DNA from 2 places in the Variovorax monticola genome. Region 1 is predicted to be linked to the other one. Evidence: riboswitches for the same ligand, from Rfam matches in the RefSeq annotation. Region 1 holds a riboswitch; the other holds the start of a gene.
What was found. Region 1 has a riboswitch for manganese ahead of ACSFA5_RS19990 (TMEM165/GDT1 family protein). Riboswitches for the same ligand answer to the same signal wherever they lie in the genome.
Positions count from the first base shown of each region.

Region 2: linked by a shared signal. The riboswitch ahead of mntP (manganese efflux pump MntP) and the one ahead of ACSFA5_RS19990 (TMEM165/GDT1 family protein) in region 1 are both predicted to bind manganese.

Region 1 is NZ_JBPJZP010000005.1:451,224-466,695, reverse strand. Features, by position in the region: gene ACSFA5_RS20000 (SDR family oxidoreductase) at 1-353, shown strand, start outside; gene ACSFA5_RS19995 (RNA recognition motif domain-containing protein) at 444-1,040, opposite strand; yybP-ykoY riboswitch at 1,306-1,496, shown strand; gene ACSFA5_RS19990 (TMEM165/GDT1 family protein) at 1,506-2,069, shown strand; gene metX (homoserine O-succinyltransferase MetX) at 2,291-3,463, shown strand; gene metW (methionine biosynthesis protein MetW) at 3,460-4,050, shown strand; gene ACSFA5_RS19975 (IMPACT family protein) at 4,070-4,657, shown strand; gene ACSFA5_RS19970 (ion transporter) at 4,602-5,546, opposite strand; gene ACSFA5_RS19965 (bactofilin family protein) at 5,685-6,194, shown strand; gene ACSFA5_RS19960 (DUF72 domain-containing protein) at 6,216-6,995, opposite strand; gene ACSFA5_RS19955 (M20 family metallopeptidase) at 7,111-8,622, shown strand; gene ACSFA5_RS19950 (alpha/beta hydrolase) at 8,619-9,473, shown strand; gene ACSFA5_RS19945 (DUF4132 domain-containing protein) at 9,528-12,455, opposite strand; gene ACSFA5_RS19940 (YidB family protein) at 12,560-13,030, opposite strand; gene ACSFA5_RS19935 (M20/M25/M40 family metallo-hydrolase) at 13,140-14,495, opposite strand; gene ACSFA5_RS19930 (16S rRNA (uracil(1498)-N(3))-methyltransferase) at 14,612-15,334, opposite strand; gene ACSFA5_RS19925 (aminoglycoside phosphotransferase family protein) at 15,375-15,472, opposite strand, start outside.
Region 2 is NZ_JBPJZP010000009.1:296,140-311,611, reverse strand. Features, by position in the region: gene ACSFA5_RS30845 (M20 family peptidase) at 1-1,254, shown strand, start outside; gene ACSFA5_RS30840 (acetyl-CoA C-acyltransferase) at 1,295-2,470, shown strand; gene ACSFA5_RS30835 (acyl-CoA dehydrogenase) at 2,641-4,494, shown strand; gene ACSFA5_RS30830 (hypothetical protein) at 4,494-4,772, shown strand; gene ACSFA5_RS30825 (Dabb family protein) at 4,782-5,120, shown strand; gene ACSFA5_RS30820 (SDR family oxidoreductase) at 5,117-5,911, shown strand; gene ACSFA5_RS30815 (PaaI family thioesterase) at 5,913-6,377, shown strand; gene ACSFA5_RS30810 (NADP-dependent oxidoreductase) at 6,402-7,418, shown strand; gene ACSFA5_RS30805 (glutathione S-transferase family protein) at 7,455-8,393, shown strand; gene ACSFA5_RS30800 (SDR family oxidoreductase) at 8,500-9,405, shown strand; gene cysS (cysteine--tRNA ligase) at 9,635-11,068, shown strand; gene ACSFA5_RS30790 (hypothetical protein) at 11,169-11,372, shown strand; yybP-ykoY riboswitch at 11,496-11,666, shown strand; gene mntP (manganese efflux pump MntP) at 11,681-12,250, shown strand; gene ACSFA5_RS30780 (LysR substrate-binding domain-containing protein) at 12,223-13,158, opposite strand; gene ACSFA5_RS30775 (FMN-dependent NADH-azoreductase) at 13,259-14,107, shown strand; gene ACSFA5_RS30770 (efflux transporter outer membrane subunit) at 14,038-15,472, opposite strand, start outside.

The DNA of each region.
Region 1 (15,472 bases):
CGATTCGCGGGCTGCCGGGGCACGGTGCTTACTGCGCCAGCAAGGCCGGCGTGGTGGCGTACTGCGAAAGCCTGCGCGGCGAGCTGCACAACAGCGGCGTCAAGGTGGTCACCCTGTGCCCGGGCTACATCGACACGCCGCTCACGCAGGGCAACCGCTACGGCATGCCGTTTCTCATGAAGGCGGAAGACTTTGCCGCCCAGGCGCTGCGCGCCATCGAGTCGGGCACCAGCTACCGCGTGATTCCGTGGCAGATGGGCGTGATCGCGAAGGTCATGCGCTTGCTGCCCAATGCCCTGCTCGACCGGGCCGTGCAGGGGCGCGGGCGCAAGAAGCGAAGCGGGGAAGCCTGAGCGCCATCGTGCGGGCGGCGTTGAGCGGCCGGCCATGAAAAAAGGCTCCTGACGGAGCCTTTTGTCTTTCTGTGTGCCGAGGTGCGTGGCTCAGTAGCTATTGCCGCCACCACCACCGCCGTAACCGCCGCCACCACCACCGCCGCTGCGGCCACCACCGCCGCCGCCGCGGGGGCCGGCACCGTAGGGGCTGCGGAAACCGCCATCGCCACCACCACCGCCGCCGCCACTGCGGCCACCACCACCACCGCCGCCGTAGCCGCCACCGCCGGAGCGGCCACCACCGCCGCCGCCGCTGCGATCGCCACCGCCACCGTAGCCACCACCGCCACCGCTGCGGTCACCGCCGCCGCCGTAGCCTCCACCACCGCCGCCATAACCGCCACCGCCGCCACCACCACCGTAGCCGCCACCGCCGCCGCTGCGCGGGGGCCGTGCTTCCATCGGACGTGCTTCATTGACCACGATGCCGCGGCCGCCGAGGGGTTGACCGTTCATGCCGGTGATGGCTGCCTGGGCTTCCGCATCGCTGCCCATCTCGACGAAGCCGAAGCCCTTCGAGCGGCCCGTGTCCCGTTCCATCATGACCTTGGCGCTGGTCACCGCGCCGAACTGGCCGAAAGCCTGTTCGAGATCCTGGTCGCGCACCGAATAAGGCAGGTTGCCGACGTACAGTTTGTTGCCCATCAAGGGACTCCTAATAAACACATCAATAAAAGCGATGGAGTCCCGAAAGCATCACTCAAACGAGAGCCGTCGAGTCGCGCGAAACTGACCGATCACCGAACTGTCTCCCGGCCAAAATGAAGAGGGAGGCTCGTGCATTATGGGTGAAATATCCGAAAAGCAAGCGGGAATTTGCGTCTTGAGGTAGCCCCTTTCAAAACCACCACAAAGCCAGCGCACGCTGACTGCCGGGGGCCGTGTTCGGGCGCGACCGGTGGTTAGAATCCGCCCCGTCATTGGGGAGTAGCCGCCTTCCGATTTGCGAGAAGGGCCCGCGTCAACAGACTTGTCCTGCCCCACACAGGACATGGCGCGTGCAGTGAACCCACACCTGGCGAGACCTTTGACCATGCAACTTCGGGAAATACGGCCGAAGGTGTTGCATGGTCAATTGCGTCCTTCGGCCCAAGGAACCCCACGTTCATCATGGAAGCTTTTCTCGTTGCAACCGGCGTCGTTGCGCTCGCGGAAATGGGCGACAAGACCCAACTCCTGGCCCTTTTGCTTGCGGCCCGTTTCCGAAAACCCTGGCCGATCGTGCTCGGCATCTTCGTTGCCACCATCGTCAATCACGCGCTGGCGGGCGCCGTCGGCAACTACATCACGCACTGGCTCGGGCCCGAGGTGCTGCGCTGGATCCTCGGCGGCTCGTTCATCGCGATGGCTGCGTGGATGCTGATTCCGGACAAGCTCGACGACGACGACGCCCGGGGTGCGTCGAAGTTCGGCGTCTTCGGCACCACCGTGATCGCCTTCTTCCTGGCCGAGATGGGCGACAAGACCCAGATCGCCACCGTCATGCTCGCCGCGCGCTTCACGCACGACTACCTCTGGGTGGTCGCCGGCACCACGCTGGGCATGATGCTGGCCAACGCGCCGGTGGTGTGGCTCGGCGACAAGATCGTGCAGCGCGTGCCGATCAAGCTCGTGCACGGCATCTCCGCCGCGATCTTCCTGGTGCTCGGCATCATCATGATCTTCGGCTGGTAAGAAGGGCGGGTTCCTTCCAGGAACACCGCGGAACCGGCTTCGCCGGGCCGCCGGTGTTGCCCCCGGAAAGGGGGGTGGAGAAGCGACACGAAGTGCGCGAAGCCTGGGGGATATACTTGCTCTGCGCCGATTTGCTACAGCTTGCGGGCGCTTTATAAATTCAGCTAAAGACAGGCGCGGCAGACCCGGCTCGTTTTTGGCGAGGCCGGGTTTTTTCATTCATGTCGTCGTCACCTCCCTTGGTCGTCACCTCGCAGTCGATGCAGTTCGCAGGGCCGCTGGCCCTGCGCAGCGGCGCGTCGATCAGCGACTACACGCTCGCCTACGAAACCTACGGCACCCTGAACGCCGAGCGCAGCAATGCGGTGCTGGTGTGCCATGCGCTCAACGCCTCGCACCATGTCGCCGGCGTCTACCAGGGCCAGGCCCGCTCCGAGGGCTGGTGGGACAACATGGTGGGGCCGGGCAAGCCGGTCGACACCGACCGCTTCTTCGTGATCGGCGTGAACAACCTGGGCTCCTGCTTCGGCTCGACCGGCCCGATGCACGTCAACCCCGTCACCGGCCGCGTCTACGGCGCCGACTTCCCGGTGGTCACGGTGGAAGACTGGGTCCACGCCCAGGCCGCGCTGCTCGACGCGCTGGGCATCGAGACGCTTGCGGCAGTGATGGGCGGCAGCCTCGGCGGCATGCAGGCGCTGTCGTGGACGCTGCAGTACCCGCAGCGCGTGCGCCACGCCGTGGTGGTGGCCAGCGCGCCCAACCTCACGGCCGAGAACATCGCCTTCAACGAGGTGGCGCGCCGCGCCATCGTGACCGACCCCGACTTCCACGGCGGCCATTTCTACGAACACGGCGTCATTCCGAAGCGCGGCCTGCGCATCGCGCGAATGATCGGCCACATCACGTACCTCAGCGACGACGTGATGAACACCAAGTTCGGCCGCATCCTGCGCAGCGCCGTCGAGGGCGAGGGCAGCGGCGGGGCCGCGGCGCTCGACTACCGCTACTCCACGCAGGACGTCGAGTTCCAGATCGAGAGCTACCTGCGCTACCAGGGCGACAAGTTCAGCGAGTACTTCGACGCCAACACCTACCTGCTGATCACCCGCGCGCTCGACTACTTCGACCCCGCGCGCAGCCATGGCGGCAAGCTAAGCACCGCGTTCGCCAATGCCACGGCCAAGTTTTTGCTCGTGAGCTTCAAGACCGACTGGCGCTTCTCGCCCGCGCGCAGTCGCGAGCTGGTGAAGGCGCTGCTCGACAACCGTCGCAACGTGAGCTACGCCGAGATCGACGCGCCGCACGGCCACGACGCCTTCCTGCTCGACGACGTGCGCTACATGGGTGTGGTGCGCTCTTACTTCGAGCGCGTTGCCAAGGAGTTCCAATGAGCGACCTCGACCATCAACGGCTGATTGCGCAGCTCGTGCCGCAAGGCTCGCGCGTGCTCGACCTCGGCTGCGGCGACGGCGCCCTGCTCGACCTGCTGCAGCGCGAGCGCGGCTGCACCGGCTACGGCGTGGAGATTGCCGACGGCAACGTGCTGCAGTGCATCCGCCGCGGCGTCGACGTGATCCAGCTCAACCTGGACGAAGGCCTGGCGATGTTCGACGACGCCTCGTTCGACGTGGTGCTGCAGATCGACACGCTGCAGCACCTGCGCAATGCCGAGGTGATGCTGCGCGAGACCGCGCGCGTCGGGCGCACCGGCATCGTCGCCTTTCCCAACTTCGCGCACTGGCCCAACCGCCTGAGCATCGCGCGCGGCCGCATGCCCGTGACGCGGCGCCTGCCCTACCAGTGGTACGACACGCCCAACATCCGCGTGGGCACCTTCAAGGACTTCGAGGTGCTGGCCGGCAAGAACAACCTGCGCGTGCTTGATGCCTTCGGCCTGCAGGACGGCCGCGGCGTGCGCTGGCTGCCCAACGCGCGCGCCGGCACGGCGGTCTTCAAGTTCGAGCGCGGCGGCAGCTGAAGCACCCCTGCAGCGCACGATGAGCTTCACGTTGGCCGGGCCGGTCCACAGCGAGTTGCTCATCAGGAAGAGCCGCTTCATCGGCTGCGTGCAGCCGGTGGCCGACCGCGCGGCCGCGCTGGCCGTGGTGGCTTCGCTGCGCGCCGAACACCCTGCTGCCGCGCATGTGTGCTGGGCCCTGATGGCCGGCGGACAGTCGGCCGCGAACGACGACGGCGAGCCCGGCGGCACCGCCGGCCGGCCCATGCTCGAGGTGCTGCGCCACCAGCAGATCGAAGGCGCGCTTGCCACCGTGGTGCGCTACTTCGGCGGCGTGAAGCTGGGCGCGGGCGGCCTCGTGCGGGCCTACACCGATGCGGTCGCGCAGGCTTTGCTCGGCGCCACGCTCGTGCCGCTGGTGCGCCAGCGCAGCCTGCGCTGCACGGTGCCCTACGCGCTCGAAGGCCTGGTGCGGCGCGAGCTTGCGGCGGCGGGCGCGGTGCTCGAAGGCGTGGCGCACGGCGACGACGTGGCCTTCGCCTTCTCGCTGCCCGAACCCGATGCCGATGCGTTCATCGCCCGTCTCGGCGATGCTGCGCAAGGGCGCGCCGTCTGGCCGAAGGCGTGACGCGCTTCGCCGGCACCGGAGGTGCCGCGACGCGCGCAGGTGCCGCGGACACGGACGCCGTCATGGCCAGGATGCCGCGCGGCGCCAGCGGCACCGCCTCGTCGTCGGGACCGCGCCGCGCCATCTCGGCCGTCACGATGCCGGTGGGCACGGCCAGCACGCCCCAGCCCAGCAGCATCATCACCGAGGCGATCGCGCGGCCCAGGTCGGTCTTGGGCACGAGGTCGCCGAAGCCCACCGTGGCCATCGTCGAGATGGCCCAGTAGATCGCCACCGGAATGCTGGTGAAACCGTGCACCGGCCCTTCGACCACGTACATCAGCGTGCCCATCACCAGCACCACCATCATCACGAAGCCGACGAACACCGTGATCTTTCGCCGGCTCGCATGCACCGCCGACACCAGCGCGCGGTACTCCTCGGAATAGCGCGACAGCTTGAAGATGCGGAACACGCGCAGCAGCCGCAGGATGCGCACGTCGATGAGGTACGCCAGCCCGGGCGTGAGCACCGCGAGGAAGGTCGGCAGCAGCGCGAGCAGGTCGATCACGCCGTAGAAGCTGCCCGCATAGCGCGCGGGCCGATTCACGCAGGCCAGCCGCCCGATGTATTCGAGCGTGAAGAGCGCGGTGAACACCCATTCGAGCACGCCGAACACGTGGCCCCAGCGCTGGTGGATGGCCTGCACGCTGTCCAGAATCACCACGCCCACGCTGGTCACGATCACCGCGATCAGGATCAGGTCGAACAGCCGTCCCAGCCGCGACTCCGACTCGAAGATCACCGAGAACAATGTGCGGCGCCAACCCTGTTCGGGCTTGCCGAAGCGCGCGTCGCCTGCGGCCGAATCTGAAGAGGTTGTTTCGCTGCTGCTCGAAAGGGTCGTCATCTGCCGTGGTTTAGGGTCTACTGGAAAGCCATTGTCGGCGGGGTGTAACGTCTTACTCGGTTACGCCTCTTGCGCAATGAAGTACGGCAGGCCGCAAGTGCGTTCTTACGATAGTCCTTTTCCTTGAGGAGCTCCCCATTGGCTACACAGTCCCCCTTCTTCGGCAAGCGTGACCGAGACACCGACTCGTTGACTTCCCGCCCCGCACCGCTGGTCGGCGCAGGCACCAATCTCTCGGGTACCCCCGTCAATCCCTCGTCGCTGACCGCACAGCAAGGCGGCCTGAACACGGCAGCGGCAGCCGTTGCACCCGCAGTCAAGGAAGGCGGCAGCAAGCTCACCGTCGGCCCGAACATCAAGCTCAAGGGCGTCGAGATCACCGATTGCGACACGCTCGTGGTCGAAGGCCTGGTCGAAGCCACGATGGATTCGCGCCTGATGCAGATCGCCGAACAGGGCGAGTTCAAGGGTTCCGCCGAGATCGACATCGCCGAAATCCGCGGCGTGTTCGACGGCAACCTCACGGTGCGCGAAAAGCTCGTGATCCACTCCACCGGCAAGGTCACCGGCAAGATCCGCTACGGCAAGATCGTCATCGAAGAAGGCGGCCAGCTGTCCGGTGAAATCAGCTTCGGCACCAAGGCGTAGTTCCGGTGCGCCGCCCGGGCCTCAGGCGCCCGGCGGCGTCCACCCCAGGCGCTCCAGCAAAGCACCGGCCGCGGCCGGTGCTTTTTCTTTGGCGCCGTTGATGAAGTAGACGAACACGTCGCGCTTTTTCGATGACGTTGGCGACGCAGCCCAGCCCTGCGCACGCTCGGCCCAGGTGTCGAGCGCCTTCGGCCCGTAGCCCGTCTTGAGCTTGGCGTCGGCCATCATGAGCCGTGCATAGGCCACGTCGCCTTCGGGCTCCTCGAAGGACGGAAACTTGTCGGCGTCGGTGAACACCGTCGACACCTTGTGCTTCTTCGCGAGCGCCTTGTAGGCGGGCACGATGAAGCTTTCGTGCCGCACGTCCATCACGTGGCGCAGCACGCGGCTGCCCTCCTTCTTCGGCAGCATCGACAGGAACGCCTCGAAGTCTTCCGCCTCGAAGGGCTTGGTCGGCATGAACTGCCACACGATCGGCCCCAGCTTGTCGCCCAGCTCGGCCACGCCGCTGTCGATGAAGCGCTTGATCGAGTCTCCCGCACCCGACAGCAGCTTGCGGTTGGTCGCGAAACGCGAGGCCTTGAGCGAGAACATGAAGTCGGCCGGCGTGTCGTCGTGCCACTTGCGGAAAGTCTCGGGCTTGAAGGTGCTGTAGTAGGTGCCGTTGACCTCGATGGCGCTGAGCTGGCGGCTCGCGTAGTTCAGCTCTTTCGCCTGCACGAGCCCCTTCGGGTAGAAGTTGTCGCGCCAGGGCTCGTAGGTCCAGCCGCCGATGCCCACCTTGATGTTTGGCTTGCTCACATGGCCTCCAGCGTTGAGATCGCCCGCACTCTACGCGCGGTCGCTTCAAGGCGCAAAATGCAAATTTTTCCCCTTTTCCCTTTTCCCCTCTTTCCCCTTTCCGCGGAGAACCCCGATGAACGCTCCCCTGCACCGCGAAATGCCCGCCGGCACGCTCGACGCCGCGCGCGCCCTGTCCGATGTCACCGCCCAATGGGACGGCGACATCGTCAAGCAACTCACCGACTACATCGCCATTCCCGCCAAGTCGCCCGGCTTCGACAAGGACTGGTCGGCCAACGGCTACCTGGAGACCGTGCTGCGCAACGCCGCGGCCTGGGTCGAGGCGCAGAAGGTCGAAGGCCTGAAGCTGGAAATCGTTCGCCTCGAAGGCCGCACCCCGGTGCTGTTCTTCGAAGTGCCGGCCACCGGCACCGACATGGGCGAGACCGTGCTGATGTACGGCCACCTCGACAAGCAGCCCGAGTTCACCGGCTGGCGCAACGACCTGGGCCCCTGGACGCCCAAGTACGAAAACGGCCTGCTCTACGGCCGCGGCGGCGCCGACGACGGCTATGCGGTGTACGCGAGCGTGGCCGCGCTGCAGGCGCTCAAGGCGCAGGGCGCGGCGCATCCGCGCATCGTCGGCATCATCGAGACCTGCGAGGAAAGCGGCTCCTACGACCTGTTGCCCTACGTCGACGCGCTGCGTCCGCGCCTGGGCAATGTCGAGCTGGTGATCTGCCTCGACTCGGGCGCCGGCAACTACGACCAGCTGTGGCTCACCACCTCGCTGCGCGGCATGGCCAGCGGCACGCTCAAGGTCGAGGTGCTGACCGAAGGCATCCATTCAGGCGACGCTTCGGGCCTGGTGCCCTCGAGCTTTCGCATCATGCGCCAGGTGCTCGACCGCCTCGAAGACAGCGCCACCGGCCGCCTGCTGCCCGCGAGCTTCCACTGCGAAGTGCCCGCCGATCGCCTGGCGCAGGCGCAGGCCACCGCCGCCATCCTCGGCGAAGAGGTCTACAAGCGCTTTCCATGGGCGCACTACGACTGCGGCGGTTCGACCATGTTCGCGCTCCCCACCACCACCGACCCGGTGGAAGCGCTGCTCAACCGCACCTGGAAGCCCACGCTGTCGGTCACCGGCGCCGAAGGCTTCCCGGCGCTGAAGGACGCGGGCAACGTGCTGCGCCCGTACACCGCTTTCAAGCTGTCGCTGCGCCTGCCGCCGCTGATCGACGCGGCCGAGGCGGTGCAAAAGCTCAAGGCCCTGCTGGAAGACAACGCGCCCTACCAGGCCCGTGTCACCTTCGAGAGCGGCGGCGGCGCCACCGGCTGGAATGCACCGACCATCACGCCGTGGTTCGAGCAAGCGCTCAACAAGGCCTCGCAGGCGCACTTCGGCGCCTCGTGCGGCTACATCGGCCAGGGCGGCACGATCCCGCTCATGAACATGCTCAGCGCCGGCTTCCCCAAGGCGCAGATGATGGTCTGCGGCGTGCTCGGCCCGAAGAGCAACGCGCACGGCCCCAACGAGTTCCTGCATGTGCCGTATGCCAAGAAGTTGACCGCCGCCGTGGCCGAGGTGATCGCGGCCCTGCCGGTGGCGCACCGCGCCGCCGCGTCGGAACCCGTCGCCGCTTGAGCGAGCCGCTGCCCCTGCCGCAGCGCGTGTCGCTGTCCACCCCGGACGGCGAGACGCTGGTGCTGCGCCGGCTGCCGGCACCGGGCACGGCGCGGGCCGTCATCGTGGTGGTCCACGGGCTCGGCGAGCACGCGGGCCGCTACCACGCGGTGGCCGAATGCCTCCACGAATGGGGCTTTGCGGTGTGGGCGCACGACCACCACGGGCACGGTGAATCGACCGGTGCGCGCGGCGGCCTGCCGAGCGAACTGCGACTGGTCGACGACTTGGCGCTGGTGATCGACGACGCGCGCCGCCTGAGCCCCGGCGTGCCGCTGGTCTTGCTGGGGCACAGCCTCGGCGGGTTGGTCGCGGCGAGCCTGGTGGCGCGCGACGTGCGGCCGGTCGACGGCCTGGTGCTGTCTTCGCCGGGGCTCGACCCGGGCCTGAGCGGTGTGCAGAAAGTGCTGCTGGCGGTGCTGCCGCGCATTGCGCCGAACCTGCGCGTGGGCAACGGGCTGGACGACAACTACCTCTCGCACGATGCGGCCGTGGTGCAGGCCTACCGGGACGATCCGCTCACGCACGACCGCATCGGCAGCCGCCTGGCGCGCTTTCTCGCGAGCGAAGGCGCAAGGGTGCAGCAGCGCGCTGCAAGCTGGCCCGTGCCGACACTGCTGCTCTACGCGGGCGACGACCACCTCGTGCGGCCCGACGCGAGCCGCGCCTTTGCCGCTGCGGCCGCGCCCAGCGGCATGGTCGAGGCGCATGGCTTCGATGCGCTGTACCACGAGATCTTCAACGAGCTCGACGCCGCGCCGGTCTTCGCGGCCCTGCGGCGCTGGCTCGACGCGCGTTTTCCGCCCGCCTGAACGCGCCTTTCAGCCGCACACCCGGCTGACTTCAGGGCAGCCGGAGGTTGTGGTTCATGCAGCGTCCCGCATCACGCGCTGCAGGTCGCGCTCGATCTCGCTGAACGCGATCGGCGACAGGTCGCCCAGCGTGCCCTTCGTCGCGTCGGTGCCGTCCAGCGCCACCGCGCGCACTGTCTGCAGCGCCTTGCCGTCGGGGCTGTCCTGCACGAACCATCCTTCTTCCAGCTGCACGCAAAGGCGCCGCCCGCCTGGCAGCGCCTTGTTGAAGCTGTCGACCATGCCGCCGTCGCCCACCTCGCGCAGCCAGCCGCGCGCCTCCAGCCCCATCAGGCCGGCGTTCGACACCTGCCGGCCGGCCCAGTGCGCAAGCTCGCGGCGCGTGCGCAGCGACGGGTCGAGCGCAAAGGTCTGGCGCGTCAGCTGCTCGAAGGGCTGCATGATTTCGTAGTCGGCCAGCACCGCGGCCCAGGCGGTGGCCAGCACCGGATCGCTCGCCGCCAGTTCGAGCGGGTGCGGCAGGCCGATGCGCGCGGTGTCCGCAAGCGCCACCGGGTCGTCCTGCAGGTCGGTCAGCTCGCCTTCGGCGCTCACGCGGAAGGTGCCTGTCAGCCGGTTCGACGCATCGAACAGGCCCCACACCAGCGGCCGGCTGAACACGCGCAGCACCGGGTGGTTCGCGAAGAAGGGCAAAAACGCGTCGGCGCTCCAGCGGCGCTGCGCGCACATGGCGGCTTCGAGCCGCTTGACCTGCGTGGTGGCGACGGTCTTGGCCAGCTTGCGCAGGTCTTTCAGCTGCGTGGTCGCGGTGGCGGCCTTGCCGGGCTCGTCGTTCGCGCCGGGCTTGGGCAGCGTCTTGAGCACCTTGCCCCGGGCGTCGTGCACCACGGGCTGGAAGTGGTCGTCCATGCGCACTTCGAACGTGCGCGGGCCGAAGTCGAGCGTGAGCCGGGCGCGCGCGTCCAGGCCCAGGTCGGGCACCGTGCGGTCGGCCAGCTGGTCGAGGCTCAGGCCGCGCTGCTCGGCCACCTCGCCCAGCATGCGGTCGGCGCGGGTGCGCAGGTCGTCGTAGCGGGTCTGGCGCGCGAGCTCGGCCAGGTGCATCAGGGCGGCGTCGCTGCCGATGTCGCCGAGCATCGCCATGGCGTCGTAGGCGCGAACGCGGTCGAGCGCGGCGCGCCACTGGCGCAGCAGGCCGTAGAGCTGGCGGGCGGTTTCGTCGTCGCCCAGGCGGCCCTGCAGCGCGAACATCCAGCGCTCCTTGCCGGGGCGGCCGTTGCCGATCCACCAGGCCAGCAGCGCACGGCCGAAACGCGCGAGCGAATCGGGCGCGAGCGTGTCCAGCAGCGCGGGCAGCCCCGGGTAGGGGGCGTCGGGGCGGCCGAGCATCATGGCCATCAGCACGTCCGGCACGCAGGCCTGCGGCAGCGCGTGGCCGCTGCCTTTCAGGATCAGCCGGGGCAGCGCCGCCAGCGGCAGCGTCTTGGGCAGCACGGGCAACTCGTCGGGCAGCAGGTCTTCGGGCGCGATGGCCAGCAGCGTCGCCACCGCGTCGGCGGCCTCGGCGCCGTAGGCGGCGGCCTGGCGGCGCACGGCGTCGGCATGGCCGGCCGCGTGCAGCCAGCGCAGCGCGGCCTGGGCGGCTTCGTGCGCGGCGCCGGGTTCGCCCAATGCCACGGGAATGAGCCCCCGCGCGGCCGTGTCGGGGTAGCGGGCCAGCCAGTCGCCGGCTTCGCGCCGCACCCAGCGGTTGGTGTGCAGGCCCTTGGCGATCCAGCCCGCCAGCGGGTCCCACTCGATGGCCGACGCCAGCTCGAACATGGCGCGCGCGCCGTGCCGCAGGTAGTGTGGCAACGCCGGCAGCGCGGCGACGCCGAAGTGATGCAGAACCGGACGGATGCGGCCCGCGTCGCTCAGCGCGTGCATCGGCGCCGGCCCGTGCGTGAACACCGCCATGGCCAGCTGCGGCGGCAGCTGCCAGATGTGGTCGGCCGTGGCCCAGGCGCTGCCGGGCATGTCGCCGAAGTCTTCCGGCTGCACCGCGTGACCGCCAGCGATGTCGTCGATGCGTTCCGGCCGCACGCCGAGCATCCACAGCGCCTTGCGCACGGGGTCGGCGTTGCGAATGGCCTCGGGCGCGTCGGGCTGGAGGCGCGCGAAATCCCTGGCCTGCTCGTCGGAGCGCGCGCGCAAGGAGCGCACCTCCTGCCCCAGCCAGTCGGACGCGTCGCCCGTGTCCTGCTGGTACTGCGGCGGGGGCAGCGCGTTCCAGTGCAGCGCGGCGGTTGCGGGCAGCGGCTGCAGCGCGAGCGTGGGCACGACGGGGAGCGCCTGCCGGTTGTTCCAGGGCGGACGTCGCAGCAGCGCGGGCCACGCTTCGGGCGTGGCGTCGGTCACGCCGCCGGAGCCGTCTTCCTGCAGGCGTGCGAGCGTCTTGCGCTGGCCGTCGTCGCACGACGCTTCCAGCGGCGCCTGCCAGTCGGGGTTGGCGGCCAGCAGCTCCAGCACGAGCGCGGCGCCGGCCTGGTGGCGCGCCGGGTTCGCCGACAGCAACTCGCGCAGCACGAACAGCGGCCAGCGCGCGGCCTGTTTGGCCAGAGCGGTCTTGCAGTCGATCTGCTTGACCTGCGCCACGAAGAAACGCACGACCGCCGCGTCGTAAATCGCCAGCAGGTCGGTCACGGCTTCCTTGTGCGGCGACGGCTCGAAGAACAGTTCGGCCGCCGCGGCGCCGTGCATCTCGAGCATGCGCAGCCGCGCGGCGCGGGGCGGGTAGAAGCTGGCGCGGTGCCGGCGGAAGAAGTCGAGGCTGTCGGCCAGGCTGCGCTCGGCGCACAGCAGGCCGCCGCAGTGGCCGCAGGCCCGGTCGTTGAACCGCGCGAGCGATTCGCGCATGCCCTTGGTCCAGCGCACGCTGCCGTCGGGCTCTGCCTGCAGGCCTTGCGCCCCCTTCTGCTCTTTCGACTTGCCACCGACCGCCATGCCATGCTCCCCTCGAACTGATGCGAGCGGCATTGTCGGCCACGGCGGCGGGCCAAAAAAAAGCGCCCTCGCGGGCGCCGGAATTCGAGCAAGCCGTGGCCGGCTTAGAACTTCCTGCCTTGCAGCAGGCCGCTGAGCGAACCCAGCAGGTCTTCCTGGGTGCCCAGGCCCTGCTCGGGCACCTTGCCGTGCGGCGTGAGATGGTCGATGAGCGCCGGCAGCATGGTCGCGAGCATCGGCAGCAGCGTTTGCGCATTGATGCCCAGCTTCGACGCGATGGCGGCAATGGTGTCGCCGCCCAGCGCGTTCTGCAGCTGGTCGCCCGAGACCGGCTGGTTCTCTCCCTTGCCGATCCACGAGTTGATGACGTTGCCCATGCCGGCCTGCTCGAACTTCGAGACCAGCCCTCCCAGGCCGCCCAGACCACCTTCAGCGCCATTGTTCGCGAGCAGGCCTCCCAGCGCGCCGGCCAGGCCACCGAGATCGCCCAGCCCCCCGAGGCCGCCGCCTTGCGGCTGCTGCTGTTGTGCAGCGCCTCCCAGCACTTGTCCGAGTACCGAATCGAGCAATCCCATGGCCGTTTCCTTGGTTTCTTGGTGTGTGACAGAACCGACAACATTGTTAAATGCTGCGGACCTTAAGTGGAAAGTAGTAGGGCTACTTTCGCACCGGTAACGTGACAAATTATTTGGTACGCGCCACGCGTTTGGGCAGCAATGCAGGGCTCACCCCTTGCACACCCACCAACCCGAGCACCGTCACCAGCGAATTCTGCGCGCCTTTCCAGGCGTCTGTCACGTCGATGGACTCGGCGAGCGAATGGAATCCCGAGCCCTTGCCGCCGCTGCCGACGATGATCGCGGGAATGCCCAGCGAGATCGGCACGTTGGCGTCGGTGCTGCCGCCGCGCAGCATCGTCTTGTGGCCGAAGGCCGCGTTCGAGCGCGTGGCGGCCTCCACGATCACCGAGTCCGGCGGCGTGCGGCCGCCGGGCCGGTCGCCGATGAGCCGGGTGCTCGCGCTCAGCGTGTTCACGTTCCAGCGCCTGTTTTCCTCGGCCACGGCCTCGTCGACGGCGGCAAGGATCTTCTTTTCCGTCTCGAGCAGCGCGCCCATGTCGTCCGAGCGGATGTCGATGGCCATGCGCGCGTCGGGCGCGATGGTGTTGACCGAGGTGCCGCCGCCGACCGTGCCGACGGTGAAGGTGGTCTTGGGGAAGCTCGGCGTGCGCACGTCGGCGATCTTCGCAATGGCGCGGCCCATGCCGTGGATGGCGCTGGGCACCTGGCCGAAGGCGCCGAAGCTGTGGCCGCCCGGGCCCTGGAACGTGACCTCGTAGCGGTGGCTCGCGGTGCCCAGCACCAGCACGGCGCCCGGCGGGGACGGCTCCAGTCCCACCATGCCGTCGATGTCGAGGTGGTCGCGAAAGATCGCCTTCATGCCGCGCAGGTTGCCCAGCTCTTCCTCGCCGACGTTGGCGACGAACACCAGGTCGCCCACGGTCTGCACCTTGTTGTCGTTCAGCACCTTGAGCCACGACAGCAGCACGGCGAGGCCGCGCGTGTCGTCGCCGATGCCGGGCGCGTACAGCCGGCCGTCGCGCTCTTTCACCTTCACGTCGGTGCCGGCGGGAAACACGGTGTCGAGGTGGGCCGAAACAAGCAGCTTCGGACCGCCGCCGATGCCCTTGCGCAGGCCGACCACGTTGCCTTCGGCGTCGATCTTCGCGTGGCTCAGGCCCAGCGCCTTGATGCGCGCAAGAAAGGCCTCGGCGCGCTTGTGCTCCTTGAAGGGGGGCGCCTCGATCTCGGCGAGCATCCTCAGGTCTTCGACCGAGCGCTCATGGTCGGCCTTGACGGCGTCCAGCAGCTTATGGATGGCGGTCGACGCCATCAGCTGGGTGTAGGCCTTGTCGACCTCGGGGCTGGCCTGCACGGGCGCCGGAGCGACGGCCGGGCTCTGGGCGTTGGCGCCTGGCGCCGCACAGAGCACCGCGAGAGCGAGGGGGGCGAGGCGCAAAGCGCCCGGCAAGCGGGACATGGGGCAAAAGTCCTTCTTTTGTCTTAATGAAGTAACGATTGTTTCCCAGGTTTTCCGCGCGCACGTTGCGGAAAACACTCACCTTTTGCCTTCTGTTCGGCGTTTGCCGCGGGGGATCAGAGGCCGGCGAGCGACACCAGCGCTGCCAGCGCCGCCGTTTCGGCGCGCAGCACGCGCGCGCCGAGGGTGACAGGCGCGAAGCCGCGCACGATGGCCTGCTGCTCCTCGGCGCTGCTGAGGCCGCCTTCGGGGCCGCTCAGCACCAGAGCGCCTTGGCCGTCCGGCATTGGCACGGCATGAACGGCGCGTGTGCCGTCGGCAAGGCTGAGCACCAGGCGCACAGCGGACGATTCGGCTGGCTGCGCATCGATCCAGCCCGCAAAGGACTGCACCGGATGGACCACCGGCACGCGGTTGCGCCCGCATTGCTCGCAGGAGGCGACCGCAATCGCCTCCCAGTGCGCCCGCTTCTTCTCGGCCCGTTCGCCCGAGAGACGCAGCACGCCGTGGGCGGTGGCCAGCGGCTGGATGCTCGCCACGCCGAGTTCGGTGGCTTTCTCGACCAGCCAGTCCATGCGTTCGTTGGCCGGCATCCCGACCGCAAGGTGCACGGCGCGGGGCGCCTCGCGCTCCACCGGCAGGTGGGCGCCGACCGCCACCGACACGTCGCTGCGGCCCATGCGCTCGACCGTGGCCGCGTACTCGCCGCCCGCGCCGTCGAACAGGGTGAGCGCGTCGCCGGGCTGCATGCGCAGCACCTGCACATGGCGCGCGGCGCCGGACGGCAGCGCCAGGCTGGTGCCGGCGGTCAGCGGCACGGAACAGTGAAAACGCGGCATGCTATGAAATTAGTAGCGACACAGGGCCATCCGACGGGCGTCAGACGCGGCCATAGGCAAAGCCGGTGAGCGCCGACGTGCCTTCGACCTCGTCGATCACCCGCACCAGCGGCGTCAACTCCATGTAGCGGCTGGCGG
Region 2 (15,472 bases), on a different contig from region 1:
AAGCTGCATGCCTTTCTGGCGCAGCAGTTTCCCAAGGTGCACGCCACGCTGAAGAAGGAAGTGGTGGGCAACAAGGCGCTGCTCTACACCTGGACCGGCACCGACCCCCAGGCCAAGCCCATCGCATTGATGGCGCACCAGGACATGGTGCCCATCGCCCCCGGCACCGAGAAAGCCTGGACGGTCGACCCCTTCGCGGGCGAGATCAAGGACGGCTTCATCTGGGGCCGCGGCACGCTCGACAACAAGAGCAATCTTTTCGCGCAGATGGAAGCCATCGAGCTGCTCATCGGCGCCGGCTTCAAGCCGAAGCAAACCGTCTACCTCGTGATGGGCGACGACGAAGAAGTCAGCGGCCTGCGCGGCGCGCTGCCCATTGCCGAGCTGCTCAAGTCGCGCAACGTGCGCCTGGACTGGGTGCTCGACGAAGGCCTGCTGGTGCTCGACGGCGTACTGCCGGGCCTGAGCAAGCCCGCGGCACTCATCGGCCTTGCCGAGAAGGGCTACGGCACCTTCTTCCTGTCGCTGGACACGGCCCCCGGCCATTCGTCGATGCCGCCGCAGCACAGCGCCATCGGCAGCATGAGCGCGGCGCTCGCACGGCTCGAGGCCAACCCGATGCCCGGTCACATCCAGGGCGTGGCCGGCCAGATGTTCGGCGCGCTGGCGCCCGAGATGAGCGGCGTCAACCGCGTGATGCTGTCCAACCTGTGGCTCACCGAGCCGCTGGTGCGCGGCCAGCTCGAAAAAAGCCCGAGCAGCAACGCGATGTTGCGCACGACCACCGCGCTGACCGTCGTGCGCGCCGGCAATAAAGACAACGTGCTGCCCGGCCGCGCCGAGGCCGCCGTCAACTTTCGCATCCTGCCGGGCGATTCGCTGGCCAGCGTCGAGGCGCACCTGCGCAAGACACTGGCCAACGACGGCATCAAGATCAAGCAGTACCCCGGCAACGCCGAGCCGTCGCCCGTGTCCTCGACCGACAGCACCGGCTACCGCGCCATCCAGCAGGCGGTGCGCCAGAGCTTTCCCGACGCAGTGGTGGCCCCCGGCCTCATGACCGCCGCGACCGACTCCCGGCACTTCAGCCTCGTGAGCGACGCCGTCTTCCGCTTCTCGCCGTTCCGCGTGAAGGCCGAAGACCTGGCGCGCTTCCACGGCAACAACGAACGCCTGGCCATCTCCAACTACGGCGAGATGATCGGCTTCTATCACCAGCTCCTGAGCAACACCAACGTGGCTCCGGCGCAATGACGACAAGCTCTTTTCCCTTCCATCTTCAAAGGACCTCACCATGACCAGCGCCGTCATCGTTTCCACCGCCCGCACGCCGCTCGCGAAGAGCTGGAAGGGTGCCTTCAACATGACGCACGGCGCCACGCTGGGCGGCCACGCGGTGCAGCACGCGGTGCAGCGCGCCGGCATCGATCCCGCCTCGGTGGACGACGTCATCATGGGCTGCGCGACGCCCGAAGGCGCGACCGGTTCCAACATCGCGCGCCAGATCGCGCTGCGCGCCGGCCTGCCGGTCACCACGTCGGGCATGACCATCAACCGTTTCTGCTCCTCGGGCCTGCAGACCATCGCCACCGCCGCGCAACGCATCATCGCGGGCGAAGGCGAGGTGTACGTGGCCGGCGGCGTCGAGAGCATTTCTTGCGTGCAGAACGAAGCCAACACGCACATGCTGGCCGACCCGTGGCTCGTGAAGCACAAGCCCGAGATCTACTGGAACATGCTGCAGACGGCCGAGCAGGTCGCCAAGCGCTACAACATCGGCCGCGACGCCATGGACGAGTACGGCGCGCAAAGCCAGCAACGCGCCACCGCCGCGCTCGAGGCCGGCTTGTTCAAGGCTGAAATCGCCCCCATCACCGTGCTGGCCGGCGTGGCCGACCCCGTGCTGGGCCTGCGCACCAAGGAAGTCACCATCGAGAACGACGAAGGCATTCGCCCCGGCACCACCAAGGAAGGCATCAGCGGCATTCGCCCGGCCATTCCTGGCGGCGTGATCTCGGCCGGCAATGCCAGCCAGTTCTCCGACGGTGGCGGCGCCTGCGTGGTGGTCGACGACAAGTACGCCCAGCAGAAGGGCCTGAAGCCCATCGGCCGTTTCCTCGGTTTCGCCGTGGCCGGCTGCGAGCCCGACGAGATGGGCATCGGCCCGGTCTTCGCCATTCCGAAAGTGCTCAAGCGCCTGGGCCTCACGGTCAACGACATCGACCTGTGGGAGCTGAACGAGGCCTTCGCCGTGCAGGTGATCTACTGCCGCGACAAGCTCGGCATTCCGGGCGACCGCCTCAACGTGAACGGCGGTGCCATCGCCGTGGGCCACCCCTACGGCGTGAGCGGCCAGCGCCTCACGGGCCACGCGCTCATCGAAGGCAAGCGCCGTGGCGCCAAGAAGGTCGTGGTCACGATGTGCATCGGCGGCGGCATGGGCGCCGCGGGCGTGTTCGAGGTTCTCTGACTCTCTTCCAGCGTGCGGCGCACTGCGTGCCGCCTTCGCCAACCCCCTTCCGGGGGCAACACCAGCGGCCCGGCTGAGCCGGTTCCGCGGTGTTCCACGAACGGGCCTGGCTTCGCCGGCCGACGAGCACTACCGGTGGCGGTCGGTAGCCTCCACATCAAGACCCCATCATGAGCCTGCGTTCCACCCTCGACTTCCTGCTCTACGACTGGCTCGACGCCGAGTCGCTCAACCAGCGCGAACGCTTTGCCGATCACTCGCGCGAAACCTTCGACGCGGTGCTCGACACCTGCGAGCGCATCGCGCGCGAGAAATACGCGCCGTTCAACCGCACGGTGGACACGCAGGAGCCGCACTTCGACGGCGAGAAGGTCGTTCTTCCCAAGGCCACGCACGATGCGCACAAGGCCTTCGTCGAATCGGGAATGATGAGCGCCGCGCAGGACTACGACATCGGCGGCATGCAGCTGCCCTACACGCTGTCGGCTGCGGCCAACAGCTTCTTCGCGATGGCCTCGGTGAGCATCGGCTCCAACATGCTCACGAGCGGCAACGCCAACCTGCTGATGGTGCACGGCACCGACATGCAGAAAGAGGTGTTCGCCAAGAACGAGTTCTCGGGCCGCTGGGCCGGCACCATGTGCCTGTCGGAGCCGCAAGCCGGCTCGTCGCTGAGCGACGTGGCCACGCGAGCGGTGCCCGACGGTAAGGATTTTCAGGACGACCCGCTCGGCCCGCGCTACCGCCTCACGGGCAACAAGATGTGGATCTCGTCGGGCGACCACGAGCTGACCGAGAACATCGTGCACATCGTGCTGGCCAAGATCCCCGACGCGAACGGCAAGCTGGTGCCGGGCACGCGCGGCATTTCGCTGTTCATCGTGCCCAAGCGCATGGTGAACACCCAGGGCGCGCTGACCGGCGAGCGCAACGACGTGGCACTGGCGGGCCTGAACCACAAGCTGGGCTGGCGCGGCACCACCAACACGCTGCTGAATTTCGGCGAGGGCAAGTACCCGGTCGACGGCAAGGCGGGGGCGGTGGGCTACCTGGTCGGCGAGCCCGGCAAGGGGCTGCACTGCATGTTCCACATGATGAACGAGGCGCGCATCGGTGTCGGCACGGCCGCCACCATGCTGGGCATGGCGGGCTACCACGCCTCGCTCGAATACGCGAAGAGCCGTCCGCAGGGCCGGCTGGTGAAGAAACCTGAAGCCGCCGGGGCCGCCGTGGTCAAGGACTCGGCCGCGCCGCAGGTGCGCATCATCGAACACGCCGACGTGCGCCGCATGCTGCTGGCGCAAAAGTCGTACTGCGAGGGCGCGCTGGCGCTGGAGCTGTACTGCGCGCGCCTGGTCGACGAGCAGAAGACCGGCAGCGCGCAAGCCGCCGACGACGCGCGCCTGCTGCTGGAGGTGCTTACGCCCATCGCCAAGAGCTGGCCCAGCGAGTGGTGCCTGGAGGCGAATTCGCTGGCCATCCAGGTGCACGGCGGCTACGGCTACACGCGCGACTTTCCGGTGGAGCAGTACTGGCGCGACAACCGCCTGAACATGATTCACGAGGGCACGCACGGCATTCAGGCGGCCGACCTGCTGGGCCGCAAGGTGCTGATGGAAAAGGGCCGCGGCCTGCAGTTGCTGGCCGAGCGCATGACCGGCACCATCGCCCGCGCGGCCAAGGTGCCGTCGCTGGCGGCCCACGCCAAGGCGCTGGACGCCGCGCTGCAGCGCATCGGCAGCGCAACCGAGGCCGCCTGGTCCACCGGCGACCCGGCGGACGCGCTGGCCAATGCGGTTCCCTACATGCAGGCCTTCGGCCACACGGTGCTGGCCTGGATCTGGCTCGACGTGGCGCAAAGGGCCCTGGACATCGACGGTGCAAAGGCGAGGGCGGTAACAGCTGGCAAGATTGGCGCCACGGACTATTTCTTCCACTACGAGCTGCCGAAAATCGGTGCCTGGCTCCAGGTGGTCGAAACCCGCGACCCGACCTGCACCGCTTTGCCCGAGGACGCCTTTTGATGGCCATCAACAATCCGCCGAACCCCACCCCCACCCCGACCACCACGCCCCCCGCCGCCAAGCCGCCGAAGCCCCATGCGCGGCTCGAGAAGTGGATCTGGATCCTGATCTACGGCGGCCTGTTCGTCATGATTCTTGGCATTGCCACCGGCCGCAACGATGCGGCGCTCGGCTGGGCCATCGCCGTGCCCGGCGGCCTCGTGGCCGCGGTCGGTTTCGTGCTGATCTACTTGCGCTCGCGCCTGCCGGACAACACGCCCGCCAACAGCAGAAAGTAGAGGCCCGCCATGCTCAAGCACATCGTGATGTGGAAGTTCAAGGAACACGCCGAGGGCGCCGACAAGGCGACCAACCTTCTGAAAGCCAAGGCGCTGCTCGACGCCTGCGCCAAGCTGTCGCCCGGCACGCACCGCTTCGAGGTGGCCATCGCCCAGCCCGGACTGGAAGCGACCTACGACCTGGTGCTGTACTCGGAATTCACCGACGCCGCCGCGCTCGCGGCCTATGCGGACCATCCGCAGCACGTGGCGCTCAAGCCCTTCATCGGCGCGGTTCGCGAAGCCCGCCAGTGCATGGATTTCCTGACAAAGACAACACCAACGCCTGACGGAGACACCACCCCATGACGCCCCGCAACATCAAGCAGCTGTTCGACCTCACCGGCAAGACCGCCCTCATCACCGGCGGCTCGCGCGGCCTGGGCTTGCAGATGGCCCACGCGCTGGGCGAAGCCGGCGCGAAGATCATGCTGAGTTCTCGCAAGGCCGACGACCTGGAACAAGCCGCCGCCGAGCTGCAGGCCGCAGGCATCGACGCGCGCTGGATCGCCGCCGACTGCTCGAAGGAAGAAGACACCCGCCGCCTGGCCGACGAGACGCTGCAGCGCATGGGCGCGGTCGACATCCTCATCAACAACGCCGGCGCAAGCTGGGGTTCGCCGGCCGAGAGCCACCCGGTCGAAGCCTGGGACAAGGTGATGAACCTCAACGTGCGCGGCTACTTCATCCTGTCGCAGCAGATCGCCAACGGCTACATGATTCCGAAGAAGACGGGGCGCATCATCAACATCGCCTCGATCGCCGGCCTCAACGGCAACGGCCCGGGCATGCAGACGCTGGCCTACAACACGTCGAAGACCGCGGTCATCGGCTTCACCAAGACGCTGGCCGCCGAGTGGGGCCGGTACGGCATCAACGTGAACGCCATTTGCCCCGGCTTCTTCATGACGAAGATGGCTGCCGGCCTGATCAAGTCGCTCGGCGAAGACAACATGGCCGCCGCCGCGCCGCTCGGGCGCCTGGGCGACGAGGAAGACCTGAAGGGCATCACGCTGCTGTACGCGAGCGATGCCGGCAAGCACATCACCGGCCAGTGGCTGGCGGTGGACGGCGGGGTCAGCGTCGTGCTCGGGGCCTGAGATGTCTTCTTCCGATTCCAGCGACATCAACATCCGTTCGTACACGAGCCAGATTCCGTTCGCTCGCCATCTCGGCTTCGAGCTGACGAAGTTCGAGGGCGGCGAGTCCGAGATCCTGTACACCGCCAAGCCCGAACACCTGAACACCTTCGACGTGACACACGGCGGCGCCTGCATGACGCTGCTCGACATCACCATGGCGGCAGCAGCGCGCAGCGTGTCGCCCGAGACCGGCGTGGTCACCATCGAGATGAAGACCAGCTTCATGCAGCCCTCGGTCGGCCCGCTGCATGCGCGCGGCACGCTCATTCACCGGACCGCCACGCTGGCCTTCACCGAAGCCAAGATCTACGACGCGCACGAGCGCGTGTGCGCCCATGCCACCGGCACCTTCAAGTACGTGAAGCGCCGGCTGCCCACGGGCCCCACCAGCGTCAACGAGATGCGCCCGCCTTCCACCGATTAATTGCATTCCCCGCAGGAGCCATTCATGCCCACCAACAAGCAGATTCACCTCGACAACCGTCCCGAAGGCGAGGCCACGGCCTCCAACTTCAAGCTCGTGACCAGCGAGACCCCCGTGCTCGATGACAACCAGGTGCTGGTGCGCCACCACTACGTGAGCCTGGACCCTTACATGCGCGGGCGCATGAACGATTCGAAGAGCTACACCGCCAACCAGCCCGTGGGCCAAGTGTTCCAGGGCGGCACCGTCGGCGAGGTGGTCGAGAGCAAGCACCCCAGGTACGCCGTCGGCGACAAGGTGGTCGGCTTCGGCGGCTGGCAGGAATACAGCGTGGTCGATGCCTCGCAACCCGGCGCGCTGAAGAAGGTCGACACCACGCACGTGCCGCTGTCGCACTACCTGGGCGCCGTCGGCATGCCCGGCGTCACGGCCTGGTACGGCCTGGTGAAGATCATTGCGCCCAAGGACGGCGAAACCGTGGTCATCACGGCGGCCAGCGGCGCGGTCGGCAGCGCCTTCGGCGCGCTGGCCAAGGCACGCGGCCTGCGCGTGGTCGGCATCGCGGGCGGGCCCGACAAGTGCAAGTACGTGACCGACGAGCTCGGCTTCGACGCCTGCATCGACTACAAGCAGCACCCCGACGTCAAGAGCATGAGCGCCGCGCTGAAGGAAGCCTGCCCGAACGGCATCGACGGCTACTTCGAGAACGTGGGCGGCTACATCTTCGACGCCGTGCTGCTGCGCTGCAACGCCTTCGCCCGCGTGGCGCTGTGCGGAATGATCGCGGGCTACGACGGTGCGCCGCTGCCGCTGGCGAACCCCGCGCTGATCCTCATCAACCGCCTGAAGATCGAAGGCTTCATCGTCAGCGAGCACATGGACGTGTGGCCCGAGGCACTGGGCGAGCTGGGCGCGCTGGTGGGCAGCGGCAAGCTCAAGCCGCGCGAGTCGGTGGCGCAGGGCATCGAGGCCGCGCCCGAAGCCTTCCTGGGGCTGCTGAAGGGCAAGAACTTCGGCAAGCAACTGGTCAAGCTGATCTGAGCCGACTCTTTCAAGAACCACCTCACGGGAACGACCATGGCAGACCTCATCCTTCACCACTACCTGACGTCTCCGTTCTCGGAGAAGGTGCGGCTCATCCTCGGCGCCAAGAAGCTGCCGTGGAAGTCGGTCTTCATCCCGCCGATCATGCCCAAGCCCGACGTGGAGGTGCTCACGGGCGGCTACCGCAAGACGCCGTTCCTGCAGATCGGCGCCGACATGTACTGCGACAGCGCGCTCATCGCCGACGTGCTGGAGCACCTGGCGCCCGAACCCACGCTGTACCCCGAGCCCGAGAAGGGCATGTCGCGCATCCTCGCGCAGTGGGCCGACACCACGCTGTTCTGGGCCGCCATGGCCTGGAACCTGCAGCCCAGGGGCGCGGCCGAAGTGTTCGCCAAGGCCCCTCCCGAAGCCCTGAAGGCCTTCGGTGAAGACCGCGGCAAGATGAGCGCGGGCAACATGACCCGCCTGCGCCCGGCCGATGCCACCAGCGCCTACAAGTCGTACCTGCGCCGCCTGTCGGACATGCTCGACGACAAGCCCTTCCTGCTGGGCGAGGTGCCCAGCATCGCGGACTTCTCGGCCTATCACCCGCTCTGGTACACGCGCCGCATCGAGTCGGTGCGCGGCATTCTCGACCTCACGCCCGCGGTGGTCGACTGGATGGACCGCATGGCCGCCATCGGCCACGGCGTGCCCGAGAAGTTCAGCAGCGACGAGGCCATCGCCGTGGCCAGGGCCGCCACGCCGCACTCGCTGCTGACCGACAGCACCTTCCAGGACGACCACGGCATTCCGCTGGGCACGGCCGTCACCCTTCGCGCCGAAAGCTTCGGCCTCGAAGAGACGCCCGGCACGCTCGTCGCGGCCACGCGCACCCACTACACGCTGGAGCGCAGCGACGAGCGCGTGGGCACGGTGCATGTGCACTTTCCGCGCATCGGCTACGTGCTGAAGAAAGCCGACGCCTGACAGCGCGATCGCCGGGCCGGGGCACCTTCGTGACTGCGCCCGCGCGGGTTCCGTATTTCAATGGCGGCTCCAACGTCAGAGACATTCAACACAAGGACACCGGCAAATGATTCAGGACTTCAAGGGCAAGACGGCCGTACTCACCGGCGCGGGCTCGGGCTTCGGGCTCGAATGCGCGCGCATCGGCGCGGCACGCGGCATGAACCTCGTGCTGGTCGACGTGCAGCAGGACGCACTCGACAAGGCCCGGGCCGAGATGGAAGCCGCCGGTGCGCAGGTGCTGGCGCGCAAGGTCGACGTGTCCGACGCGAAGCAGATGGAAGCACTGGCCGCCGCCGTGAAGGAACGCTTCGGCGCGCCGCACTTCGTGTTCAACAACGCGGGCGTGGGCGCCGGTGGCCTCGTGTGGGAAAACTCCGTGGCCGACTGGGAGTGGGTGCTGGGCGTGGACCTGTGGGGCGTGATTCACGGCGTGCGCCTGTTCACGCCGATGATGCTGGAGGCCGCCGCCCAAGACCCGTCCTACCGCGGCCACATCACCAACACCGCCAGCATGGCAGGCCTGCTCACGCCGCCGAACATGGGCATCTACAACGCGGCCAAGGCGGCCGTGGTGAGCCTCACCGAAACGATGTACCAGGACCTGAACCTCGTCACCGACCAGATCGGCGCGAGCCTGCTGTGCCCGTACTTCGTGCCCACCGGCATCACCAGCAGCGAGCGCAACCGCCCGAACGCGCCCAAGGACAGCGAGCTCACCAAGAGCCAGCTCATCGGCCAGGCCATGAGCAACAAGGCGGTGAGCAGCGGCAAGATCACGGCGGCCGAAGTGGCGGCCAAGGTGTTCGACGCCATCGCCGCCAACCAGTTCTACGTGTACAGCCACCCGAAGGCGCTGGGCAACGTGCGCAGCCGCATGGAGAACATCGTGTCGGGCACGAACCCGGCCGATCCGTTCCTGGAGCGGCCTGAAATCGGGCTGAAGCTGCGCGAGCAGTTGCGCTCCGCCTGAAGCGCTCTTCGAGCGGAAGCGTCTTCTTCTCGAGCACCATGCGCTAGCATCGCCTTCATGTTCGCTCCCGCATTCTTGTTCTCACGCCTTGTGCGCGCATGCTGTTTCAGCGTGCCATGGGGTGCCTGCGGCTAGCGAATCTGTTCACGTCCGCATCCCCGATGGCCACCCGTTGCAAGACCGGTGGCCTTTTTGTTGCCTGCGTTTTCTCGACCTCACGAAAGCCTGCATGTCCCTCGCCCTGTACGACACCTGGTCGCGCGCCGTGCGTCCGTTCGCTCCCTTGCAGCCCGGCCACGTGGGGCTGTACTGCTGCGGCCCGACGGTGTACGACCACGCGCACATCGGCAACCTGCGAACCTACGTGTTCGAGGACGTATTGCGCCGTGCGCTCGAGTTGAACGGGTACGTCGTGCGGCATGTGGTGAACATCACGGACGTCGGTCACCTCGTGTCCGACGCCGACGAGGGCGAAGACAAGATGGAGAAGGGAAGCCGGCGCGCCGGCGAGTCCGCATGGGCCATCGCGCAGCGCTACACCGCCGCGTTCCAGGCCGACTGGCGGGCGCTGAATCTGCTGGAGCCCACGGCCTGGCCGCGCGCCACCGACTACATCCCCGAGCAGGTGGCGTTCATCGGCGAGCTGGAGCGCAAGGGCTTCACCTATCGCACATCCGACGGCATCTACTTCGACACCACCCGGCAGGACGACTACGGCCATCTGGCGCGCCTCGACCGCGAGGGCTTGCGGGCCGGCACACGTGTCGCGATAGGTGAGAAGCGCAGCATCTCGGACTTCGCGCTCTGGAAGTTCAGCCCGGCGGGCGCCCAGCGGCAAATGGAATGGGACAGCCCCTGGGGCCGCGGCTTTCCCGGCTGGCACATCGAATGCTCGGCGATGTCGGCCGCGCTGCTGGGGCCCTGGTTCGACATCCATTGCGGTGGCGAAGACCATGTAGCGGTGCATCACAGCAACGAGATTGCGCAGACGCAGGCATGCCATGGCACCCGGCTTGCCAATTTCTGGATGCACGGTCACTTTCTCACGCTGGACGACAGGAAGATGGCCAAGGCAGACGGCGGCTTCCTGCGGCTTCAGACATTGATCGACCAAGGCATCGACCCGATGGCCTATCGCTACCTTTGCTTGACCGCGCATTACCGAAGCACTTTGCGCTTCACCGACGAGGCGATGCACGCCGCGCAATCGGCGCTGGACAGGCTGCGCAGGGCCTGCGCGAGCTGGCCACGCGGCGGCGCGGCCGATGGCGACTTCGTGGCCCGCTTCGACGCCGAGGTCAACCAGGACTTGAACCTGCCGCGCGCGCTGGCCATTCTGTGGGAGCTGGTCAAAGGCGATTTGCCGCCTGCGGTCCGACGCGCCACGGTCGACCATTTCGACCGTGTGCTCGGGTTGCGCCTGAGTGAGTGGACAGCGCATTCGCACCCGATTCCCGTGGACGTTGCCGCCTTGCTTTCCGAGCGCCAGGCGGCACGCGCCAGCAAGGATTGGGCGCAAGCCGATCGCCTTCGCGAAGCGTTGAGGGCTCTGGGCTGGCAGGTGGAGGACGGCAGCGCCCGTCAACAAGCTGTCTGTCAAGTTGCGCCCTGGCAACACGCTCCCTCCAACCCGCCCATGCCGATAGCAAAGCCACAAGAATGATGGATTCCCGCGTGGCGGCGTTGGTACTTTGAAACAATTTTGTAAGAGTTTTGACTACTCAAAGACTACCATTCAAGGCATAAAACAGACAAGGATCCTCATGGAGACGTACCCGACCCTTCGCCAGGCCACAGGCGTTGCGCGCACCCTCAGCAAACGCGGTCCATGCACCATCGTGGTCTATCGCATGGGCGAGGAAAAGTTCGTGGCCGCGCACGCGACCGACCCCGTGGAAGGCGGGACCATCGAAGGGGTGTACCGCGACGGGTATGTCGTGAATACGCTGCTGACGAAGAAGGACTGACCGGCCCGGTTTCCCCGTTTCAAGAGCCTCCTTCGGGAGGCTTTTTCGCGGGCTCGGCCAAGACCCTGCGGGCAATGCAGGCGCTGTCACACGGCTTGGGCGGCCGGCCCTCTAGAATCGCCGCTCCCTTGGGGAGTAGCCGGCTTCCGGACTTCGGAAGCGCTCACGTCAACATACTCGGTTCGTACCTTGCGACCGTGGCGTGAGCAGCCGAAAGGTTGGCGAGACCAGCGGTGCACGAACGCGGCTTTGGCCGGCGGGTTCGTGTGCCGCGGCGTCTTGAACCGGCCTTGCTTGCTACTTCCAAAATGAACATTGCCTCCACGATCCTTCTTGCATTCGCCATGTCGACGGATGCTTTCGCCGCTGCTGTCGGCAAAGGCGCAGCCCTGCGCAAACCCTCCTGGCGCGAGGCCCTGCGCACCGGGCTCATCTTCGGTGTCATCGAGGCGATCACGCCCGTCATCGGCTGGGCGGCAGGCCTTGCGGCCGCGAGCTACGTCGCGAAATGGGACCACTGGATCGCGGTGACGCTGCTCAGCGTGCTGGGCCTGCGCATGATCTGGAACGGCTTCGGCGCACCCGATGCGGTCGAAGACAAGCCGAGCCGCAACACCTTCTGGACGCTCGCGATCACCGGCTTCGCCACGAGCATCGACGCGATGGCGGTGGGTGTCGGGCTGGCCTTCATCAACGTCAACATCGCATGGACCGCGCTGGCCATCGGGCTGGCCACGATGACGATGGTGACCCTCGGCGTGATGGTGGGGCGCGTGCTCGGCGCGGTGGTTGGCAAGCGTGCGGAGATCTTGGGCGGCGTGGTGCTGATCGGGATCGGGTTCTTCATTCTTTACGAGCACCTGAGCGGCATGGCTTGAGCCGCGATCCAGTCCCACACCGCGCGAATCGCCGGCTCGTTCTGCCGCCCGTGGGCGGCCGCAAGAAAATAACTGCCGGTATCGAGCACAGGCCCGAAGGGCTGCACCAGCGCGCCGCTGCGCAGTTCTTCCGCTGACAGCGTGAGGCTCAGCAGCGCCACGCCATGCCCGGCGAGCGCCGCCAGCGTGGCGTGCGTCTCGTCTGAAAACGACAGGCCCGCGGCTTTCATCGCACGCCCCCTCGGCGGCGCGATGCCGGCTTCACGAAACCAGCGCGGCCACACGGCCGGCGCAAGGGCCTGCGGCTGCCAGTCGCAATGAATGAGCCGGTGCTTCGGCAGGTCGGCCACGCGCTTCAACCCCAGCATCGGACTGCACAGCGGCGCATAGCGCTCGGGCATGAGTTCGCGCGACACCAGCCCCGGCCAGTTGCCGCTGCCGGAGCGCACCGCGATGTCGGCGTCGCCGCGCGCGAGGTCGACCAGCGTGTCGCTCGCGTGCAAGCGCAGTTCGACGTGAGGGCATGCCTTGCGAAACGCCTCCATGCGCGGCAGCACCCAGCGCGCGGCGAAGGCGGTGTTGGTGGTCAGCGTCACGGCCTGCGACGCGGCGGGCCGGCGCAGCTTGTCGACGCCGGCTTGCAGCACGTCGAAGCCCGTGCGCAGATCGTCGAACAGTTGGCGGCCTGCGGGCGTCAGCGCGAGCTGCCGCGTGAGCCTGCGAAACAACGGTTGGCCCAGCGTGTCTTCGAGCGCGCGCACCTGGTGGCTGATGGCCGACGGCGTCACCGAAAGCTCGAGCGCCGCGCGCTGAAAGCTCAGGTGGGCAGCGGCGGCCTCGAAGGCGCGCAGGGACAGCAGCGGCGGCAGCCGGCGGGGAGGGCGGACAGATGAGCCAATGTCGTCCATGGGCAGAGAAATGATCGTTTGTGAGGACGGGGCTGCGTGCCTAGATTCGAGGCATGCGAAGCCATTGTGGCAGCGCAAGGCAGAACAACCCAGCTCACCCATGACAACCCAGACCCATACACAGACTCAGACCCTGAACCTTCTTCACATCGATGCCAGCGCCCGCGCGGGCCGCTCCGGCATCGACCCGCACGGCTCGCACACGCGCCGCCTTACCGCGCGCTTCGTCGAGCGATGGCGCCAGGTGCGGCCCGGCGACCGCATTGACCACCTCGACGTGGGCCAGCATCCGCCCGCGCACGTCGACGGCCGATGGATCCACGCGGCGTTCACGCCGCCGGCCGCACGCGAACCCTGGATGTCCGAGGCGCTGGCGGAGAGCGACCACCTGGTCGACCAGCTCATCGCCGCAGACCTCGTCGTCATCGGGCTGCCCATGTACAACTTCAGCGTGCCCGCGCAGTTCAAGGCCTGGATCGACAACATCGTGCGCGTGGGCCGCACCTTCGGCTTCGACCGCGCGCGCGGCGCGGTGCCGTACTGGCCGCTGCTGGCGGATGCGGGCAAGCGCGTGGTGCTGCTGGGCGCGCGCGGGGACCACGGCTACGGCGACGGCGAGGGAGGCGGCGGACGCGTGGCGCACCTCAACCACACCGAGAGCAGCGTGCGCGCGGCGCTGGGCTACATCGGCATCACCGAGGTGTTCGAGGCGGCGGTGGAGTTCGACGAGTTCGGTGGCGAGCAGTTGGCGCAGTCCCTGCGGCGCACCGAGTCGCGCGTGGACGATCTGGCCGACTTCCTGCTGCGCTCGGTCACGCGCGGGCAGGCCGCCACGCGGGGTGCGCCGCCAGCGGATGCAAGCGGGTCAGGCAGCACGCATCAACGCGGCGTGCTCGACGCAACCGCCCCCGCCGGCGCGTCGTCCCACCCGCCGCCGAGTGCCTTGTAGAGGTTCACGGTGTTCACCGCCTGCTTGAGCTGCAGCTCGATCGCCTGGCGCTGCTCGACGTACAGCTCGCGCTGCGAATCGGCGCCGGCGAAGTAGTCCTCCAGCCCGTTGCGAAAGCGCGTGCGCGAAATGGACGCCACCTTGTCCAGCGCCTGCACGCGCGCCTGCTGCGCGGCGATCTGCGGTTGCAGGTGGCTGTCGGCAATGAGTGCGTTGGCCGTTTCGCGCAAGGCCTGCTGCACCGCGTACTCGTAGCTGGCCATGGCGGCGGCCAGGCGCTCTTCGTTGGCGCTCAGGTTGGCCGAGCGGCGGCCCCAGTCGAAGATGGGCAGCGACACGCCCAGCACGGTGGCCCAGCTGCGGTTGCCCGAGCCCAGCAGGCTGGAGAACTCGGTGCTCAGCCCGCCCGCCACCGCCGTCAATGAAAAGCTCGGATAGAACGCCGCCTTGGCCGCGCCCACGCCCGAGTTCGCGGCCTCGACGCGGGCATAGGCGGCCAGCAGGTCGGGGCGGCGCTGCAGCAGGCTGGCCGGCAGCCCGACCGGCACGTCGGCCACCGAACGCTCGGGCCACGGGCGCTGCATGCCGACGGTCGGCGGCACGGGCTGGCCGACCAGCACCGCGAGCCACTGCAGGTCCTGCCCCACGCGCATGCGGAACTCTTCGCGCTGCACGTTGGCGCGCTCCACCAGCGACTGCGAGCGCAGCACGTTCAGGTCCGACGTGCCGCCCACGGTGCGGGCGCGCTGCATCACGCGGGTGCTGTCGCTCTGGCTGGTCAGGTCGCCCTCGGCGAGCGCCAGCAGGGCGCGGTCGGCGCGCAGCGTGAGGTAGGCGTTCGACACCTCGCCCACCAGGCTCGTGCGCGCGGCGGCCAGGTCGCGCTCGCTGGCCAGGGCCTGCGAGCCGGCCTGCTTCACGCCGGCATCGACATGGCCGAAGAAGTCGAGCTCGTACGCCGTGACGCCGGCCTGCACCGCGTAGGTGGTGGCCACGCGGCCCACCGCCTGGTTGTTGGTGACGATGCCGTCGGGGCCCAGCGACGTGGTCACGTTGCCGCGCCCCACCGAGCCGGCCAGGCCGATCTCGGGGAAGAGGCTGGCGCGCGTGCCGCCGTACACGGCACGCGCCTCGCGCGCCTTGGCGGCGTACACGCGCAGGTCGCGGTTCTGCAGCAGCGCGGTGGCGATGAGGCCGCGCAGCTCGTCGTCGCGCACGAAGGCGTGCCAGGCCATCGGCGCGGCGGCGGCATTGCCCGTGCCCTCGGCCCACTGCGCGGGCACCACCACATCGGCATCCTTCAGCGGCGGCGTGAGGTTGCAGCCCGTGAGCACCAGCACGCCGATCATCAGCACCATGACCATC